DNA from 3 places in the Marinomonas sp. 63XJN7_7_ISO-PGPR-S23-202 genome. Region 2 is predicted to be linked to each of the others. Evidence: predicted binding sites of a transcription regulator. Region 2 holds the regulator's gene; each other region holds the start of a gene.

Region 1 (6,460 bases), 320 kb from region 2:
TGCTTAAGCTGGGCGAAATGACATTATGCTGACTTTTCAATCTCTCTCTGGCTCGCAATTGACTCAATACATTCCTCAACTTGCTGAGCTGCGCATGCGTGTGTTTCGGGATTTTCCTTATCTTTATGATGGGGATTTGGCTTACGAAGCGCGTTATCTTAAGACCTATATTGACGCACCAAACAGTGTCATTGTGCTAGCCTTTGATGGCGATAAAGTAGTGGGGGCGTCAACAGGTGTGCCGCTTAGACATGAGACAGCGGAAGTAAAACAGCCATTTGTCGAGGCTGATTTTAATATCGACGAGATTTTCTATTGCGGTGAATCCGTCTTATTACCAGAATATCGTGGACAAGGGGCGGGGGTGGCGTTCTTTGAACACCGGGAAGCTCATGGAAAAGCCCTTGCGGGGATCAAATACTCGTGCTTTTGCGGCGTGCAGCGTCCTGAGGATCACCCCGCTCGTCCTGCGGATTATCAACCGTTGGATACTTTTTGGCAGCATCGTGGTTATGAGAAACGGCCAGAACTGATGACCTATTTTAGCTGGAAAGATAGGGGCGACTATGAAGAAACCCGTAAACCCATGATGTTTTGGATGAAAGCTCTTTATGAGTACTTTTAAGCGATGAGTGCATTTAAACTGGCAACAGCACAATACGACATAGGCTTTTTTTCTGAATGGGAAGACTTTGCCGATAAGCTCACCAATTGGGTCGCGGAGGCGGTACAGCAAGGGGCAGAGTTATTGGTTTTTCCCGAATATGGCAGTATGGAGCTGGCGTCTTTATTTGGCGAAGCGGTTTACAGTGATTTGCAGCGCCAGATTCATGCGATGCAAACGCTGTTACCTAAATGGCACGATCTGCATATGGCGTTGGCCAAACGTCATAATGTGATGATTCTCGCCAGTTCCTTTCCAACTCTGCAAGGCGGTGACTGTTTTGTTAATCGCGCCAATTTGTTTGGTCCCGAGGGGGTAATCGATTTCCAAGACAAGCTGATGATGACACGCTTTGAAAACGAGCAATGGCATATCAGCGCTGGCGATCAAATCAAAGTGATCGATACTGATCTGGGGCGCTTAGGCATTCATATTTGTTACGACTCAGAATTCCCCATGATTGCCAGCCAGCAAGTGGCAGCGGGGGCGGATTTATTACTGGTGCCAAGCTGTACCGATACACAAGCTGGCTTTCATCGGGTGCGTATTGGCTGCCAAGCACGCGCATTGGAGAACCAATGTTATGTAGTACAGTCGCCTACCGTTGGCAATGCGCCTTGGTCAGAAGCGGTGGATGTGAATATGGGACGAGCGAGTGTCTATACGCCAGTCGATTACGGCTTTCCAGATAATGGTATTTTAGCGCAGGGGGATAATGATGATGCAGGTTGGGTATTTGCCACGCTGGATTTGTCTGAAATTGCCCGTATTCGCCAACACGGGCAGGTGTGTAATCATCGAGATTGGCCAAAGCAGTTTGCTTTGCAAGGTCCTGTGTGACTGTGTGAAAAACGCTAAAGTATGAGGGCAAAGCCGCATACTTTAGCGTGACGCCTTCGGCCTCTTTGTGACTTGAGGCCAGGTCGTTGGATGAGGCGAGGTTAGGCTGCTGGCGAGATGTTTCCCACCATTGAGGTTTTTGCTTGACGCTCGCTTTGGTAGATGTACATGGCTAAGATAAACAGTACAATCCCAAGGCCGCTAATTAACCAATAAACATTTTGTAAGCTGCCGGTTGCCTCATGGATCATACCCGCTAACAAGTTGCCTAAGGTGCCGCCGAGACCAAAGGTAACCATACCAATGCCATTGATTTGCATGGTGGCTTTGGATGAGTATTGTTTGTTCACCCAGCCTGCGACAATGCCCCAAATGGGGAAGTACATCATGCCGTAGCCAAACCCTGCGAGCATCACGAATTTAGCTGGGTTGAAGGAAAACGCCACCAAGCTTAAGGCAAAGATACCAAAGATGCCTAAGAGTGCCACGCCGTGGCCTTTTTTGTCGGCCAATTTGCCCACAAAGAAGCCTGCAATCATGCCAGTCAAACCAATCATCCCCCAAGTATAACCGCCTAAAGCGGATGGTAAGGATAGTTCTGCTAAGTAGGTGTTTAGCCAAGTGGTGAATGTTATGGTAGAGGCACCAACCAACAAAAGAATAAAGCATGATAGAAACGCTGTGCGTTCACGAAGAACGGTTTTAAATAGCTGTTTCGTTTCCATTGCCACGGCAAAGTTAACATCAATGTCTTGGGTTTGTGCTTGACTACGCATGCTTTTCAGCAATGTGAAGGTGGCGAAGACAACGATCAAACCCAACACTGCCGCTGCCATCCAGCTGCTGCGCCAGCCCAGTAAGGGTACGATTAACAAGATAATCAGGCCGTTGACACTGTAACCCCACGCGGTACCACTGGAGGCAATCGAAAGGTTCGTTGCAGTGCGGTCAGCACGCCCATGTCGTGTCACCAATTCCACAATAGAACCCCAGCTCATAGCGGCACTGGCGGCCATAATGGTCAATAAACAAATCATGATGACGGGATTATCCAGACATCCCATGATGAACAGCAAAGAAGAAGTCAGTGTGCCTGTAACAAGCAAGGTACGACCTGAATCTAAGCGATGACCAATTACACCCAACATCATGGCACCACACAAATACGCAATCTGTGTGAGCGCACCCGCTAATGCAAGATACCAACTATTGATATCCAGCGTCTGCTGCATCATTGGCACTAAGGCTGCGAATAAAAACATACCAAAGCCGTGGCTGATGGCCTGATTAAAACCAAAGGTGACTGCGAGCCGCATTGCAATTCTCCTTGCACGAGTGACTAATTGGGTTGATGTATAAAAAACACTCACTGAGTGAATGCCGCCATATTAGGGCCTTGCATTTGTTCGGTAAATCGATAAATATTAAATTCTACGTTCAACAATATTGAAGACTAAAATATGCGTGATTTACCGATTAATTTGCTGCGCACATTTATGGTAGTGGCGGACACTCTGAACCTGACAGAAGCTGCCAAACAGCTGCATAAAGCGCCCTCAACAGTGAGCATGCAGCTCAATCGTCTTGAAGATTTGATTGCTAATCCGTTGATGGAGCGAGGACAACATGGTGTGCGTTTGACTGCTGTAGGCGTTCAGTTAAAAAACCACGCTCAGCAGCTGCTTAATCTGCATGATCAAATTGTTGGTTCTTTTCAGAATATGGACATTGGTGGGGTGGTGCGTCTTGGTACCCATGACCAATACACCAGTCGAACCCTTGCACCGATTTTGCAAGACTTCATATTGAGCTATCCAGAAGCCCAGTTAGAGGCTTTCTGCGATTATCGCCCCGATCATTTAGTCAACCTGCTCAATAAGGGAAAATTGGACATTGCTCTTGTGGAAATGTTGGCAGATACGGAAGGAGGGGTTCGTTTACGCCGTGATGAATTGGTGTGGGTTGGCGCTAAAGGGCATTTTGTCCATATGCAAGCGGTTTTACCTTTGGTGGTGTTTTCGGAAGGCTGTCAACATCGCCAGTATGCATGCCAATCGCTAGACGCTGCCGGCATTCCCTATCGGATAGCCTTTACCAGTCAAAGTCGATCGGGTGTGTTGGCAGCCGTTCGAGCAGGCGTCGGGGTTGCCATTGTGCCTTATCAAACGTTAGACGATGACTTAGTGATTTATCGTGATTTGCCCACTTTGCCAGATATGGAAGTGTCTTTGTTTGTGTCACCAAAAGCGAACGAAGCCACCCGACGTTTGGAGCAAATCATTGTGGAGAATGCCATTTTTAATCCAGCGGCCGCTGAAGTGGATTTCAACTAGCGGGACTTGACAAGCATCCGTCATTGCTAAATGTCACCTCTTAGAAAAAATTCACTTGGTCATTAGTGCTGCTTGAAACTATACTGTATATAAATACAGTATTTTGGTGTTAACTATGCGTGTGACTTATCTTGGATCTTCAAACTCTGCTTCTTTTATCGCGGATCATCGTATTCAGGTTCCTCTTTATGTTGAGTCTGTGTCGGCGGGTTTTCCGTCGCCCGCTCAGGACTTTATTGAGAAGACGCTTGATCTTAATGAATTATGCGTTCCCCGCCCGATGGCGACGTTTTTTGTGCGTGCCCAGGGGGATTCGATGATTGAGGCGGGTATTCATTCAGGGGATGTGTTGGTGGTCGACCGTTCGCTAACGGCACGTCATGGGGACATCGTGATTGCTTGTCTTCATGGCGAGATGACAGTGAAAACGTTGGAGCTAAACCCCAATGTGTTGCTGCGCCCGAAAAACAAAGCTTATAAGGCCATTCATATTACCGAAGAGTCGGAACTGGAAATATTCGGCGTGGTAACGGGAGTGGTTCGTAAGTATGAGCGGGGCTAATAAGACGGCTTTCGCATTGGTCGATTGCAATAATTTTTACGCCAGTTGTGAGAAATTATTCCGGCCAGATTTAAAGCACATGCCTGTTGTTGTGCTATCGAATAACGATGGCTGTATTGTGGCGCGCTCCAAAGAAGCTAAAGCTCTGGGCGTGAAAATGGGGGTGCCGCTGTTTCAGGCTCAGGCGGCGATAAGGCAGCATGGTATTGTGTGTTTTTCGTCGAATTATGCCCTGTATGCGGATTTGTCAAATCGAGTAATGGCAATCTTAGAGGAGGAAGCGCCACGGCTTGAGGTCTATTCAATCGATGAAGCGTTCCTCGATCTAACGGGCGTAGAATATGCCATGGATTTACTGACGTTTGGTAAACGGCTAAAAACCAAAGTGGATAAATGGACGGGGATCACGGTAGGGGTGGGGATTGCGCCAACCAAGACGCTGGCCAAGCTGGCGAATGAGGCGGCGAAGCGATACCCAGCAACGGGATCCGTAGTGGATTTGATGAACCCTGATCGACAAAAGCGCCTATTGTCGTTGGTTGATGTGAGTGACGTGTGGGGCGTAGGTCGGCGAATCACCGAGCGGTTGCGTGCTAGGGGAATTCGCACGGCATTGGACTTGGCGAATGCGAACCCTAGGGCCATTCGAAGCGAGTTTTCCGTGGTATTGGAGCGGACGGTGCAAGAGTTGAACGGGGTGTCTTGTCTAAATCTTGAATTGGTGCGCCCAACAAAACAGCAAATTATTTGCAGCCGATCATTTGGCCATCGTATTACGGAAAAACAGGAGCTGCGGGAAGCCATCGCTAAATATACGACTCGTGCTGCAGAGAAACTACGCAAGGAAAAGCGCCTTTGTCGTGTCGTGAATGTGTTTATTCGTACCAGTTCGCATGCTCATGATGGGAAGCACTATAGGAACGCTTTGTCTGTTGAGCTCCCCAATCCCACAGACGATACGCGGGACTTACTGAACGTTACCGAGGTGTTGTTTTGTCGCCTATGGCGTGACGGATTTCGTTATATGAAAGGCGGCGTGATGCTGGCGGATTTCTATGAACATGGCGCTTATCAGCACGATTTTTTTCGAGCGGACGGTATGAAAGCCAACTCACAAGCCTTAATGAACGTGGTGGACCAAATCAACCGTAGCGGTCAGGGCAACATCTTTTTCGCCTCACAAGGCGTATCACCACAGTGGGCCATGAAGCGCGATCATCTATCGCCCGCTTATACAACCAAATGGGAAGAATTGCCAAAAGTTTGGTAGAGAGATAAAACACCTCGCTCAAGTGAGCATGATCAAGCTGGCCAACCTTATCTAAGAAAAGAGTTTGACACTGATTTGACTCATTGCCTCTCTAACTCATTGATCCCACTCATTATAGGATGATCTGGTTTGGCGCCAAATTGGTGCGCACCGTATTGGGATGTTGTTTTTTTGTGCATTATCTTATTTGTGTTCTTGCTTTAGGTGCCGTCTCTTAGAATACTGTGAGTGGTATGAAAATTGCTGTTTTTGCGATATGGAACCCTTCGGACGAAAGACTCGCCGATCACTGCATTATGGGAGCGGGAGTACCCACTCAAGCACGCACATTATCTCAGGATGAACCCTCAAGGGGGCGGCAAGGTGCCGTAACAACAACTCCAACAAACGGAGACATATCCTATGTCCATCACTGATCAATCTATCGCCACAGACTCTCTGCAGGATAGCGGAATTGAGGCTCGTGGTATTGAACGCGTTATGCCCCACGAACGTACTCACGTTAGTGTTATTGATAATTTTACCATGTGGCTGTCAGCCAACCTGGTTATCTCCACCGTAGCGCTTGGCGCTCTGGCTATTCCGATTTTTCAGCTTGGTTTCTGGGACAGCCTGTCCATTATCGTGCTGTTCAATATACTCGGTGTGCTGCCTGTGGCGTATTTCTCCACACTAGGACCGCGCCTTGGCCTGCGTCAGATGACCATCGCGCGGTTTTCTTTTGGCTGGAATGGTGCCAAGATCATGGCTCTGTTTAATGTCGCTGCCTGTATTGGCTGGTCGGCAGTAAA
Region 2 (6,460 bases):
TCAGTCCGTTGCTGTTCGCTTGATTGTTGAACGAGAAAAAGAGATTCGTGCCTTTGTTCCAGAAGAGTACTGGGAGTTGCAAGCGTTACTGAAAACGCCGACTAAAGAGACCATTAAGTTTGATGCGGTAAAGTACCAAGGCAAAGAGTATCGTCCAGTTAGTAAGGCAGAGTCTGATGCCCATGTGGCTCGATTGGATGGCGCGAATTATCAGGTTAGCAATCGCGAAGATAGGCCGACCAGCAGTAAGCCTTCTGCACCCTTTATCACCTCGACGTTACAACAAGCCGCGAGCACGCGCTTAGGGTTTGGTGTGAAGAAAACCATGATGCTCGCCCAGCGCTTATACGAAGCGGGTTACATCACATACATGCGTACGGATTCGACCAACTTGAGTGTGGAGGCGGTTGAAGCGTTACGAGAATATATTTTATCGAACTTTGGTGATAAATATTTACCGAAAGAGCCACTACGTTACAGCAGTAAAGAGGGGGCACAAGAAGCCCATGAAGCCATCCGTCCATCGGATGTGAATGTACGACCTGATGATCTGCAAGGCATGGAAAAAGACTCCCATCGTCTCTATGACTTAATTCGTAGTCAATTTATGGCGTGTCAAATGACACCGGCTTTGTATACCTCTACCTCTGTTACGGTAACGAGCGGCGAATACGAATTTAAAGCCAAAGGGCGTATTTTGCGTTTTGATGGTTACACTCGAGCCATGCAGTCGTTCGCGAAAAAGGGCGAAGACAATATCCTACCAGATGTGGCTCAAGGGGAAACCTTGGCGCTTGACTCTTTGTTGCCGGAGCAGCATTTTACTAAGCCTATTGCCCGCTTTAGCGAAGCCAGTTTGGTAAAAGAGTTGGAAAAACGAGGTATTGGACGCCCTTCTACCTACGCTTCCATTATTTCAACGATTCAAGATCGTGGTTATGTACGGGTTGAAAATCGTCGTTTTTACGCGGAAAAAATGGGGGATATAGTTACCGAACGCTTAGTGGATAGCTTCCATTCTTTAATGAATTTTAGCTTTACTGCTGAAATGGAAGAGCAGCTGGATGATATCGCGGAAGGTAAGAAAGATTGGATTAAAACGTTGAATGCGTTTTATAAAGATTTCAGTGGTATGTTATCCAAAGCGGAATCACCGGATGAAGGGATGATGCCAAACGAGCCGACACCGACTGATATTGAGTGTCCGACTTGCTCTCGTCCCATGCAAATCCGTACAGCGAGTACGGGGGTATTCTTGTCTTGTTCAGGTTACTCGTTACCACCTAAAGAACGTTGTAAGGCCACGATTAACCTGGTTCGTGGTGATGAAGCGATTGCCGTTGATGATGAGGAAGGGGAATCTAAAGCCTTAATCGGCAAACGCCGCTGTAAAATTTGTGGTTCGGCCATGGACAGCTATTTGATGGATGAGCATCGCAAACTGCATGTTTGTGGTAATAATCCGGCCTGTTCTGGGTACGAAGTAGAGAAGGGATCCTTTAAAATCAAAGGTTACGATGGCCCTGTTCTAGAGTGTGATAAGTGTGGCTCCGAAATGCAGCTTAAAACGGGTCGCTTTGGGAAATACTTTGGGTGTACAAACGAAGAATGTAAAAATACTCGTAAGCTATTGAAAAATGGTGAGGCAGCGCCACCAAAAATGGATCCTGTTCCCATGCCAGATTTGGCTTGTGACAAAGTCGATGACCATTATGTATTGCGTGATGGAGCAACCGGTTTATTTCTGGCAGCCAGTCAGTTTCCTCGTAAACGAGAAACGCGTGCGCCATTAGTGAAAGAGCTGCTTCCGTTTATGGATCAAATTGATCCTAAATATCACTTTTTCAAAACGGCGCCCGTTAAGGATAATGAGGGGCGTCCTACGGTGATTCGCTACAGTCGCAAAACGAAAGAGCAGTATGTGATGACCGAAGAAGAAGGCAAACCAACGGGCTGGAAAGCGTATTATGTTGGTAGTAAATGGGTTGTTGAAGAGGGTAAGAAAAAGAAATGAGTAACGCGAGTCAAGCAAGCGTTACCAATCAGAAGTTAGACGCAGCACGACGTTTTTTGCAGCAAAGCCAGCAGTGCGAAGAGTCTTGGTTGCTCGCTGGATTAGAAGGGGCGTCTTTGTTTCACCTTCGCAGTGCTTTGAACGGTTTGCTACAAGAGATCAAAACGGCTTATAGTCTGAAATCAGAATTGGATATATTGAAATTACAACATGCAGCGAAAGAGACAGGAGTTGTGGTTCCCACATTGAGTGAGTTATCGGATCTTGCTTTACAACCCCACTCTTGGCTGAATCAATTAGAGCAAGCATTCATTGCTCAGTTGGAATGTCACTATACGTCGTTTTCTGGTATGAGTTCGGACAATATAATTGGTAAAGGATCGGATGCCGGTGCTTCAGTTGGTTTGTACTTGTCAAAGCTTGTTGAGTTGGTGTTGCGTTTTAGAGAAGAATCATCAGAGTATTAATTATGAAAGAATCTTATCTAGAGATTGTTGAACTCGATAATGGCGATATTGTATTGAGACCAGCAAGTGAAGACGGAGAGAGTGTGGAACCGCTGGCTACCTTGGTCATTTCCGATACGACGAAGTCGTATTTGAAAGAAAGGTATTTTGAATTAGCTAAGTGCATGTTCCATGCAGGCATAGACTTTGTATATTCTGACGAGTCAGCGTTTGGGGATGACGCTGAGTATTTGGAAGACATGGATATGCGCCCTAAAATCTTACATTGATCAGAATGAAACAAAAAATGCGAAGCCATGGCTTCGCATTTTTCTTGCTCGTATTTTAATGGATGGTTAGGTTGGCCTAATTTTTATCCATTAGAATACGTGCTGGATTAGCAAAGGCATTAAATCAAACTGTTTGCCTAATGACGCCGACAGATAAGCCTTCGATGGCAAATTCTTCGCTTTCCAGATCAACAAGAATATCGTCAAACTCCTCATTTTCGGGTTGTAGGCGTACTTGACTGCCTTTTTGATAGAAGCGTTTAACGGTAACTTCATCGCCAATGCGGGCAACGACTATCTGGCCATTACGAATAGTGGTGGTTTTATGGACAGCGAGAAGATCTCCTTCCATAATGCCGATATTTTTCATGCTGGTGCCGGAAACAGACAAAAAGTAATCCGCTTTAGGGGAAAACATGCTAGGTGGAACGCTCACATGTGATGCAATGTTTTCTTGTGCGAGAATCGGAAAGCCTGCCGCCACTTTTCCTATGACGGGCAAGCCAAGCTCTTCGTCATTTGCTGCTTCTACAGGGTCTTCAATTAATTGAATGCCTCGGGATGCACCAGAGAGCATTTTGATGGCGCCTTTTTTGGCAAGGGCCTTCAGGTGTTCTTCGGCGGCGTTAGGCGATTTAAAGCCTAAGCGACCTGCGATTTCTGCACGTGTTGGAGGAAAGCCGGTTTCGCTAATAAATTCGCGAATGGTTTCTAGTACGTCAGATTGTCTTTTGGTTAATTTAATCATAGGGCCATCTGGTTGTTTATACAGTAACTGTTATTATATACAGCATCACCAACGATTCTCAATAATTTAAATGCTTTCAGACGAACTAAAAACACAAATTCATCTTGCTTACCGTGCTTCTTTGGAAGCAAAACAGCATAAGCCCCGAGTTGGTCAGCGTCAGATGATCGGCGCAATTGCCCGTACCTTGGGGAATATCAAGCAAGACAGTGAAGGTAACCGACTAGACGAAAAGCACGTGGCAGTTGTTGAAGCTGGAACAGGGACCGGGAAGACTCTGTCCTATTGTTTGGCGGCTATTCCTATAGCCAAAGCCCGAGGCTTGAAACTAATCATTTCCACGGCAACCGTTGCTTTGCAAGAACAAATTTTGCACAAAGAATTGCCTAATTTGTTGGCTCATACAGAGTTAAGCTTTAAATATACCTTGGCAAAAGGGCGTGGCCGCTATCTCTGTCTAAACAATCTTGAGAGTTTTTTAAGCTCGGAAGATCAAGGTATGGAAGACATGTTTGCAGGGTTGTTTGAGCAGCACTTGCAAGCCGATGACGTGAATACGGTGTTGTACCAAGAAATGGATGTGGCGTTATCAAAGGGTGAGTGGGACGGCGATAAAGATAATTGGGAAGGGCTGATCCGAGATCAAGATTGGCGTCGTTTAACGACGGATCACCAACAATGCACGAATAGAAACTGTGCCAATTATTCAGCTTGTCCGTTTTTTAAAGCGCGGGCTGAAATTGAAGTCGCCGATGTGATTGTTGCCAACCACGACCTTGTATTAGCTGATTTATCTCTAGGTGGTGGTGCCATTCTTACACCGCCAAAAGAAACCATCTATGTCTTCGACGAAGGCCATCATCTTCCTGATAAAGCCATTAGTCACTTTCGCCATGAAGTGCGTTTACAGCAAAGTATCACTTGGCTTCGCCAGTTGGAGAAGAACTTGGTGAATTTGAAACAGGAGTTGACCGATGCCGTTAGCTTAACGGGTCAGTTGTTGCTGAAAATTCCCCAACAAATTCAGAGCATTGTGAATTTTATTCAGTATGCTCAACAAGGGTTGGCGCCTTACATACAAGGTTTGGGGTTGGATCAAGACAATAATCATCACCGCTTTGAGTTTGGTGTGATACCTGACGAGTTGCGCCAGTTGGCTTATAGTTTGCAGACCTCCTACCAGAAGCTGTTCAACAATATCGAAAGCATTCAGGATGAATGTAAGAAAACCAAACAGAATGAGGGGATGGGAATTACCTCAGAGACCGCTGAGACTTGGCAGCCGATTCTAGGGGTGATTTTAGGTCGTTTGGAGCAATGTGTTGAGTTATGGCGTCTATACTCCACGGTTGATGATCAAAACTTTCCGCCTAATGCACGTTGGTTAATGGTGATAGGGCAAGGGATGGAGCAGGATGTTGAGCTTGGTGGTTCGCCGATACTGGCGGCGAATACGTTACGCCAACAATTATGGGATAAGTGCTTTGGGGCGGTGGTCACATCGGCCACACTGACCGCGCTGAATCAATTCCATCGCTTTAATATGCGCTCAGGGGTGCCTCGGGAAAGTGAATATTTGCGAGTGTTAAGCCCGTTTGATTTTCAGAATAATGGCCTATTGGTGGTACCCAATATGGAGCATGAGCCAAATCGTGTGGATCAACATACTGCAGAGATAGTGGCTTACCTGAATAAGAATGTTCATACCGATAAAGGAAGTTTAGTGCTGTTTTCTTCCCGTCGTCAAATGGAGGACGTTGCTAAATCGCTTGCTGCTGGATTGCAGGAAATCCTTTTAACTCAAGGAGAGCAGTCTAAACGGGTTATTCTGGATTCTCACCGGGCCAAGATTGATGAGGGTAAGGGCAGTTTGCTATTTGGTTTGGCGAGTTTTGCCGAAGGGGTGGATTTGCCAGGTAAGTATTTGACCTCTGTGTACATTGCCAAAATTCCTTTTGCCGTACCGGATGATCCGGTTGAGGCAACGCTGGCTGAATGGATACAAAAACGTGGTGGGAATCCCTTTATGGAAATTACTATTCCAGATGCGTCTTTACGCTTGGTGCAGGCGACAGGACGTTTGTTACGGAGTGAAAAAGACTCGGGAGAAATTCATATACTGGATAAGCGCCTCAGGACAAAGCGCTATGGGCAACAGTTAATTGATAGTCTTCCACCGTATCGCATGGTATAGCTTTCCATCTTTTTATCCCATGACGGGGTGCGAAAACCAGTAACTTAGTAACGCAAGGGGTGATAAAAACCTATCATTTAGGTACACTCCCCGCAAAGTTTCATAAATTCAAAAATATAGAAGAATATAGATTCCAATATGGAAAACCAAACAACAGACTCCGCTCCAGAGAAAAAACAAAGACCTAAGCGTCCGCGCCGTTCTAATAAGCGCCCGAACAAAAATAGCAAATCGAACAGTGCGCCTGCACAAACAGCTTCTTCAGTGGCGGAAAAAATGGAAAATAACGGTTCAGTGTGGTCAATCGATCAATTTCAAGTGCCAGAAGTAGAAGGCAAATTACGTTTTCATGATTTGAACTTACCTGACCGTGTATTGAAATCCATCTCAGAAATGGGCTTTGAGTACTGTAGTGAAATTCAAGCAGAAACCTTGCCGATGACCATTAAGGGATATGACCTTATTGGACAGGCGCAAACAGGAACTGGAAAAACGGCAGCCTTTTTGATCGCCATGATCAGTGACTTTTTGGACTATCCGCTAACAGAAAAGCGTGCTAATCACTTTGCCCGCGGTTTGATTATCGCCCCAACCCGTGAATTGGCGTTACAAATTGCCGATGAAGCGGTGAAGTTAGCGTCAAATTGCCATTTGAATGTGGTTTCTTTGGTGGGGGGAATGAGCTATGAAAAGCAGAAACAGGCTTTAGAAAACGAAAATGTGGATATTCTTGTCGCGACGCCTGGACGTTTGCTGGATTTTGCCCGC
Region 3 (6,460 bases), 2.3 Mb from region 2:
AGAAGGGACACCAACATACAGGTGTAAAACAAAAACACCAAAGCCGGCATCAATGTACGGGGCGTCTTATACATATTGCGTAATTGCGTCCAAAAACCTAACGAGGACGGAGCACTTTGATTCTCATAAACCGATTTGTATTGACTGAGCAGCCACCATAAGACAAGCGCCATACTGCCAATGAGCACCCCATGGACAAGCAAAAGCCCCTGTAGACCATAGGCACTCAGCAATTTATTGCCTAGCCAACCAGTTATAGCAAACGCCACCCCAAAGAAGGTACCCCACAGGCCCATGGTAATAGAACGGTGTTGGGGCGCACTTAATCGCGCAATCATGGTTGGCGCAGCCACCACGACACCTAACTGCGACATGCCTTCTAATACGCGAAGTACCAGCATTGTTATAAAGGATGGCAAAAAGGATTCAAGAACGGACAGCAAAGAACCAATGGCTAGAGCACCCACTAACACATTGAGATACCCCATGCGCCCTGCGACCACACCTGCAGACGCCCCAAAAATCAAGCCGACAATCCCCACCACAGAAATCAACGCCCCAGTCCAAGCAGGCCCGGCTTGATAATGAGTTAACAGTTCATCATAAGAAATGGAAAACTTCGCGAACTGCATCGCCGCCGCCACCCCAGAAACCCATAATAAAACCACCTCAAACCAATGGGTTTTCTGAGGCTGCGCCATGTCAGACATAAACTCTTCCTTTTTAACGTATTCATTCCAATGGGAATACGCCTGTGTAATGGATCAAAAAGCTCGCCATTATACACAATATAAGATGTCTCAATAACCACTCAAATTAAGCTTGTTGAGCAGGCACCGCTAAAGGTGGCGCTTTCAAGTCTCGCAGACGAAGCCCCACATTCCCCAAAATTAACATGATCGCCCCAATAATCTGGTAGCTGGTTAAGCTCATATCTAAAAAGAACCAGTTAATACCTGCCGCAAAGACAGGAAACGACATTTCTGCCAAGGTAGCAAATTGTGCGGGGACGGATTTTAATCCCTGATAATAAAACCACATACCAATCAGACCACTGAGTAATGCCATCACCACGACAAGCCCGACTTTCGTCATGGGCATGGCTACCAGGCTAGACGGCATCATCATGGCTAAAGGCACCAGTACACACAAACCGGATAAAAAGCGTCCTGACAGGATGGCGTTGGCAGGCACCCCTTGATAAGAAAGGTACTTACCACATACGGTAGCAGCGCCCCACGCAGCAACAGCAATTAAGGTAAATCCATAGCCTTTTAAAATATCAATATTGTTATTGGTATAGTGCCACTGAGCGCTACCAAGGGAATGAATATCTGGCCACATCATGACAAGACTGCCCGCTAAAATCACCACCGCCCAGCGCACAAAATGCCCACGTATACGCTCTTTTAAGAAAAAATAAGCCAGTAAAATCGCGACAATGGGTTGCAGTTTTTGCAGCAAAATAACCACTGTCGGGTTGAGGTAGTGAAAAGCTTGGGTAAACGCCAAGGTGCCCAACGCCGACCCGACACCGCCAATAAAAAATAAGCAGCCAAACGAGGTGCGTGATAAATGCCGAAAGGCATAACGGTGACGAAACAATAACGGGCTGGTGACTAACACCAAGGTCAGATGTTCCATCAGAACTATCTGTAAAGTGGAAAACCCCGCGTTTAGAAGGGGGTAACGAATGAGAGTATCTAATGCCCACGTGAAACACGCGATCATAATAAACAATGTGCCTGCCATCTTGTTTGTCTCCTAAAATTAAGATGCACAGGGGTGATGAGGAATATACCAAACAAAGCAGTACTTCACGCTCGTCATACACGACGCCTAAAGCACGCATACCAAAGCCGGATGACCATCATTTAACGGCGTAGCCTTAAACGACTTTCATCAAGCATTAGTCTATCTGGTCGATCTTCTATCATCCGGACTATAACCGTCGGCTCTGGCGTCTCACCAGATCTGCTGACCCTTTTTCCTGCATCCTCCCTTAGGAGATCATCTGAAAAAGGCGCTCGCGGGCTGATTACGAAGCATGGCTTGTAATATACCGCCGGTGGGGAATTTCGCCCCGCCCCGAAGTTCGATTTAGTAACATTCTATTGGTAAATAGAGTGAGCTATTACTTTACCGCGACACATCCAGACAGACAACCACAAAAATTTGATCGAATGTATCAAAACAATGAAAACTGATCCCCTACTTTGGCTGGCACAGTAAACTGACTGCAATCAAACCGACTCAATCGTTCATCAGACAATCCATATTTGCGTCTTGCTAAATGAAAACGTTGGTTAATGATATCGGCAAACAGACCTTCCCCTGTCATGCGCTTACCAAAGCGACTGTCGTATAGCTTGCCACCGCGCATGTCCATAATACGCTGCAACACATGGGAAGCTCGGTCGGGATAATGCTGTATCAGCCACTCTTCAAACAATGGCGCAACTTCATGGGGCAAACGCAGCATAATGTAGTGAATAGATTGGGCTCCAGTGTCTGCTGACGCCGCAACAATCTGTTCCATCTCATGATCATTGATAAACGGAATCACCGGTGCCACCAGAACAGTCACGGGAATGCCCGCCTCACGTAACGCTTTAATCACCTGCAAACGCGTTTTTCCTGAGGCGGTTCTGGGCTCTAGAATACGCTTTAAATGATTATCTAACGTCGTCACACTGATTGCCACGTGCACCAAATGCTTTTGAGCCATCTCAGTGAGAATATCTAAATCACGCAGAATCAAGGTACTTTTGGTAATTAAAGACACAGGCTGACCATAGGCCAAACACACGGACAACAGCTGGCGAGTTATTCCCAGTTGCTTTTCTATTGGTTGGTAGGCATCGGTATTGATCCCCAACGCAATCGGCTCACAACGATAGCTCGGATGAGCAAGCTCTTTCTCAAGAAGCGCCGCCGCATTCAGCTTTGTGGTTAACTTGGTTTCAAAATCCAGCCCTGGTGATAAATCCAAATACGCGTGGCTTGGCCTTGCAAAGCAATAGACACAACCATGCTCACAACCTCGATACGGATTCACCGACAAGGTAAAGGGAATATCCGGGGAGTTATTACGGGTGATAATCGTCTTAGCCGTTTCGTAACGAACTTGTGTTTTTGGCGATGACGTTTCGAGCGCCTCGACAGAGACATCATTTTCGTCCACTTCCACTAAGGTAATGGCAAAACGCCCTGCTAGGTTGCTCGCTGTACCACGACCTTTTATGGGTTTATTGGCAGAAAAATCAGACATAATAGCACCCCAATATACTGTATATAAATACAGTATATTTTATTTATGCTATTCTAGCAAAAACGATTAATGAGGGGCGGTTAAAGTGAGCTAAACTGACCTGCTAAATGGAATGACCTTCTCGTATCCTGTCACGCTTAATCTTCCCCCTTAAGAGGTCACGGCTGCTTTTTTGATCATCTGAGTGTTCTCACCGCGATGCTGTTTCATCAGAGCCTTTAAGTTCATTAATAGCATAGGTAATACAATCATTGTGAAAGCGATGTTTGATAACGGGACCGACAACCATACGCCTTCAATACCCAAAAACCTTGGCAAAATAAACAAGAAAGGCAATTGCACGATCATGTTTCCGACAGAGACAAACAAGGCTTGACCGCTTTTTCCTACCGCCACAAAGTAAATCGACGCCATAAATAAGAAGCCATCTAAAAATAACGCCATCAAATGCAAGCGGATACCCACTTTGGTGGCTTCAATCAAAGATCCATTAGCACCAGAAAAAAAGTGGGTGAAAAATTCAGGAAAGAGATTCAACACAATGACCACAACGACACCGGAACCAACCGTTACTGAAAACGCTAACTTTACCGTTTGGATAATGCGTTGGTACTGCTTCGCCCCCAAGTAATAGCTCACTGGCGGCTGCAAGCCACTCACCAAGCCTTCGGCAAAAAAGTAATAGCAACTGGCTAAATATCCAACGATGGCGAACGCTGCCAATTGTGTTGTGTCCCCATAAGTCATAAATAACCGATTATGCAGAGCGATGATAAAACTCATATAGATAAACATCACCAAGTTCGACGAACCAAGCTGCATGATCCTTTTAGCGATGTGTTTATCAAATTGATTCAGGGATAAAACAGTTTTTGCTTTAGGCGAGGTAAAATATTGTAAGCACAAAATGCAGGTAGCCAGCTGAGCGATCAAGGTTGCCACGGCCGCCCCTTTTAACCCCATTCCTAACATCCCTAAAAAGACATAGTCCAAAACAATGTTCAATAATGCTCCGACCACAATAAAGAGCGTCGCCATGTTCGGACTATCGTCATTTCGTACTAACATGGGCATGGCACTGGCGCCAATGGAAATTAACGCACCATAAGACATAATCTCAACATACTGCCAGCTTAGCACCAAGGTGTTCCCTACCGCCCCTTGTAACAGCAAGCCACTTTTCCCAAAAGTCGTAAACACCAAAGAAGCAAATAAGCCAATCCCAACGACTAAAAATAAAGACGTCATCAACGTTGATTGTGTCGCAGGAAGATTCTTCTCACCACGATATTGAGACAACACACTGCCGCCGCCCATACCGATAAGAAGACCAAAGCCCATTATCAGACCCAATAATGGAATCGCCATATTGATTCCAGCTAAGCCTTCGCTTCCCACATAATGCCCAACAAAGAAACCATCAATAATTTGATACAGACCACTCACCAGCATGGCGACAATAGAAGGAATCGCAAAGCGCCAAAAGGCCTGTGCAACCGATTTTGGTGGTTGAGTGGGTGTCACGGTTGGCATTTTGCCTCTCCCATTGCGTAAAAGTAGGAGAATAATATGATAAATTCAGATATAACAAAGTTAGTTACCATCCGCTTTTAGGATACATAACTGAGTCAGTAAACTGGCTTTGAAGACATACTTGAACTGGAGAGGTGTATGAACTGGAGAGGTGTATGAACTGGACCCTTGATCAACTACTCGCTTTTGTGACCGCCGCTGAATTAGGTTCCTTTTCTGCTGCCGCAAGAAAGCTTAACAAAGCACAATCACGTATTAGCAGCGCCATCTCCAATTTAGAGCTGGACTTAGGGTTTGATCTGTTTGATCGCCGCTCAAAGTACCCAGCGCTAACCACTTTAGGAAAAGAAATGCTGCCTGAAGCCCAAGCTATTCTGAATCAATGTTTACGCTTAGAATCACGAGCCTTAACCGCTGCGGGTCAGGAGCCGATCTCATTACGTATTGCCATTGACGAGGCGCTTCCTTTAGAAACCATCCATACTATTTTTTCCCAATTCGGCGACACCTTTCCCAACACTCATTTGGTCATTACTAATGGCTCCCAAGATGATATCGCCGTCGCCATTGCCCAACATAATGCAGATATAGGCTTAATGATCAGTAACCATGTACTGCCCGCTAAATTACAACTCCACCCGCTTGGCTATTTAAAAAAAGTGCTTATTGTTGGCAAGCAGCACCCTTTGGCTGACAAAGGCACGCTCAACTTGGCGCAATTACAACAATATCGACAATTCGTTTTATGCAATCGTTCAGGAGAGAATCGGGAACAAGCTTTAAGTCCTGATCATTGGGATATAGACAGCTATTATTTAATTTGTGAACTGGTGACACAAAATCAAGGATGGGCCATTGTGCCCGAGCACATTGCCAGCGCTCAGTGGTTTTCTCAGCAAATAAAAATTGCTAAAAGCGACGTACTATCTGATCGCTTTATTGAAGTTGGTATTGTCACACTTATCGAAAGCCCCACCTCAACACTAACGGATTGGATTATTGAGCAAACCCGTCAATTGATGACAAATCCCCCAAATGAAAGGGGAATGCAATAACAATGGGATGTTCCTATAAATGGATCTCTTACATCAGGAAGAGCTCAAAGGCTAACTACTCCACTTTTAGCAAAGACAAAATAGCGGTTAACTCTGCTACCGCTATATGAATGAAAGAGAGTAATTAAATGCTAACTCACCTTAGAAGGAGGCTTTGTTCTGACAAGTGTTGGCATGATATCTCGTATGATGAACGAGTGGGAGAAAGGATAGAGACACAGGCAAAAGAGCAGCACACCACTGTGACAGACAATGCTCTAAGTTACCTGTGGTCATATCAGTAACGATTCACATCGTAGAAATATTTTCCCTCACTTTTTCTGACGGCCCCTTAAACACAAGTCGTTTCAAATTTAGACTCGAATTCCTTATTACAAACAGCGGTTGAAGCTCGTTCTAGTAAGCGAGGTTCTAGTTCAATATGTTTTATCGCCAAGTTTGGATTCTCAATACGTTCTAAGATCAGTTTTGCGGCCCTTTCTCCCATTCTAAAACGGGGAATTTCTATTGTCGTCAAGGGAACTCGAAAAAGATCTAAATACGGCATATTATTAAATCCCACAACAGAAACATCTCTTGGACAACACAATCCGTTCTGCTC

The links. The regulator LexA, encoded in region 2, represses DNA repair genes until DNA is damaged. The targets are predictions, from matches to a motif close to TACTGTNTANNTANACAGTA.
Region 1: a site for LexA is predicted at 3,919-3,938, ahead of umuD (translesion error-prone DNA polymerase V autoproteolytic subunit). Genes of this name have one in related genera too.
Region 3: a site for LexA is predicted at 3,287-3,306, ahead of AC0VYG_RS01745 (PA0069 family radical SAM protein). Genes of this name have one in related genera too.

Annotation. Positions count from the first base shown of each region.
Region 1 is NZ_CM149677.1:2,402,792-2,409,251, forward strand. Features, by position in the region: gene AC0VYG_RS11085 (ketosteroid isomerase-related protein) at 1-7, shown strand, start outside; gene AC0VYG_RS11090 (GNAT family N-acetyltransferase) at 26-625, shown strand; gene AC0VYG_RS11095 (carbon-nitrogen hydrolase family protein) at 629-1,504, shown strand; gene AC0VYG_RS11100 (MFS transporter) at 1,606-2,820, opposite strand; gene AC0VYG_RS11105 (LysR substrate-binding domain-containing protein) at 2,965-3,837, shown strand; gene umuD (translesion error-prone DNA polymerase V autoproteolytic subunit) at 3,953-4,399, shown strand; gene umuC (translesion error-prone DNA polymerase V subunit UmuC) at 4,386-5,669, shown strand; gene AC0VYG_RS11120 (cytosine permease) at 6,072-6,460, shown strand, end outside.
Region 2 is NZ_CM149677.1:2,723,465-2,729,924, reverse strand. Features, by position in the region: gene topA (type I DNA topoisomerase) at 1-2,014, shown strand, start outside; gene AC0VYG_RS12650 (DUF6586 family protein) at 2,011-2,481, shown strand; gene AC0VYG_RS12645 (hypothetical protein) at 2,484-2,750, shown strand; gene lexA (transcriptional repressor LexA) at 2,875-3,498, opposite strand; gene dinG (ATP-dependent DNA helicase DinG) at 3,569-5,692, shown strand; gene AC0VYG_RS12630 (DEAD/DEAH box helicase) at 5,831-6,460, shown strand, end outside.
Region 3 is NZ_CM149677.1:377,109-383,568, reverse strand. Features, by position in the region: gene AC0VYG_RS01755 (MFS transporter) at 1-710, opposite strand, end outside; gene AC0VYG_RS01750 (DMT family transporter) at 817-1,752, opposite strand; FMN riboswitch at 1,922-2,100, opposite strand; gene AC0VYG_RS01745 (PA0069 family radical SAM protein) at 2,189-3,271, opposite strand; gene AC0VYG_RS01740 (MATE family efflux transporter) at 3,422-4,804, opposite strand; gene AC0VYG_RS01735 (LysR family transcriptional regulator) at 4,960-5,859, shown strand; gene AC0VYG_RS01730 (LacI family DNA-binding transcriptional regulator) at 6,191-6,460, opposite strand, start outside.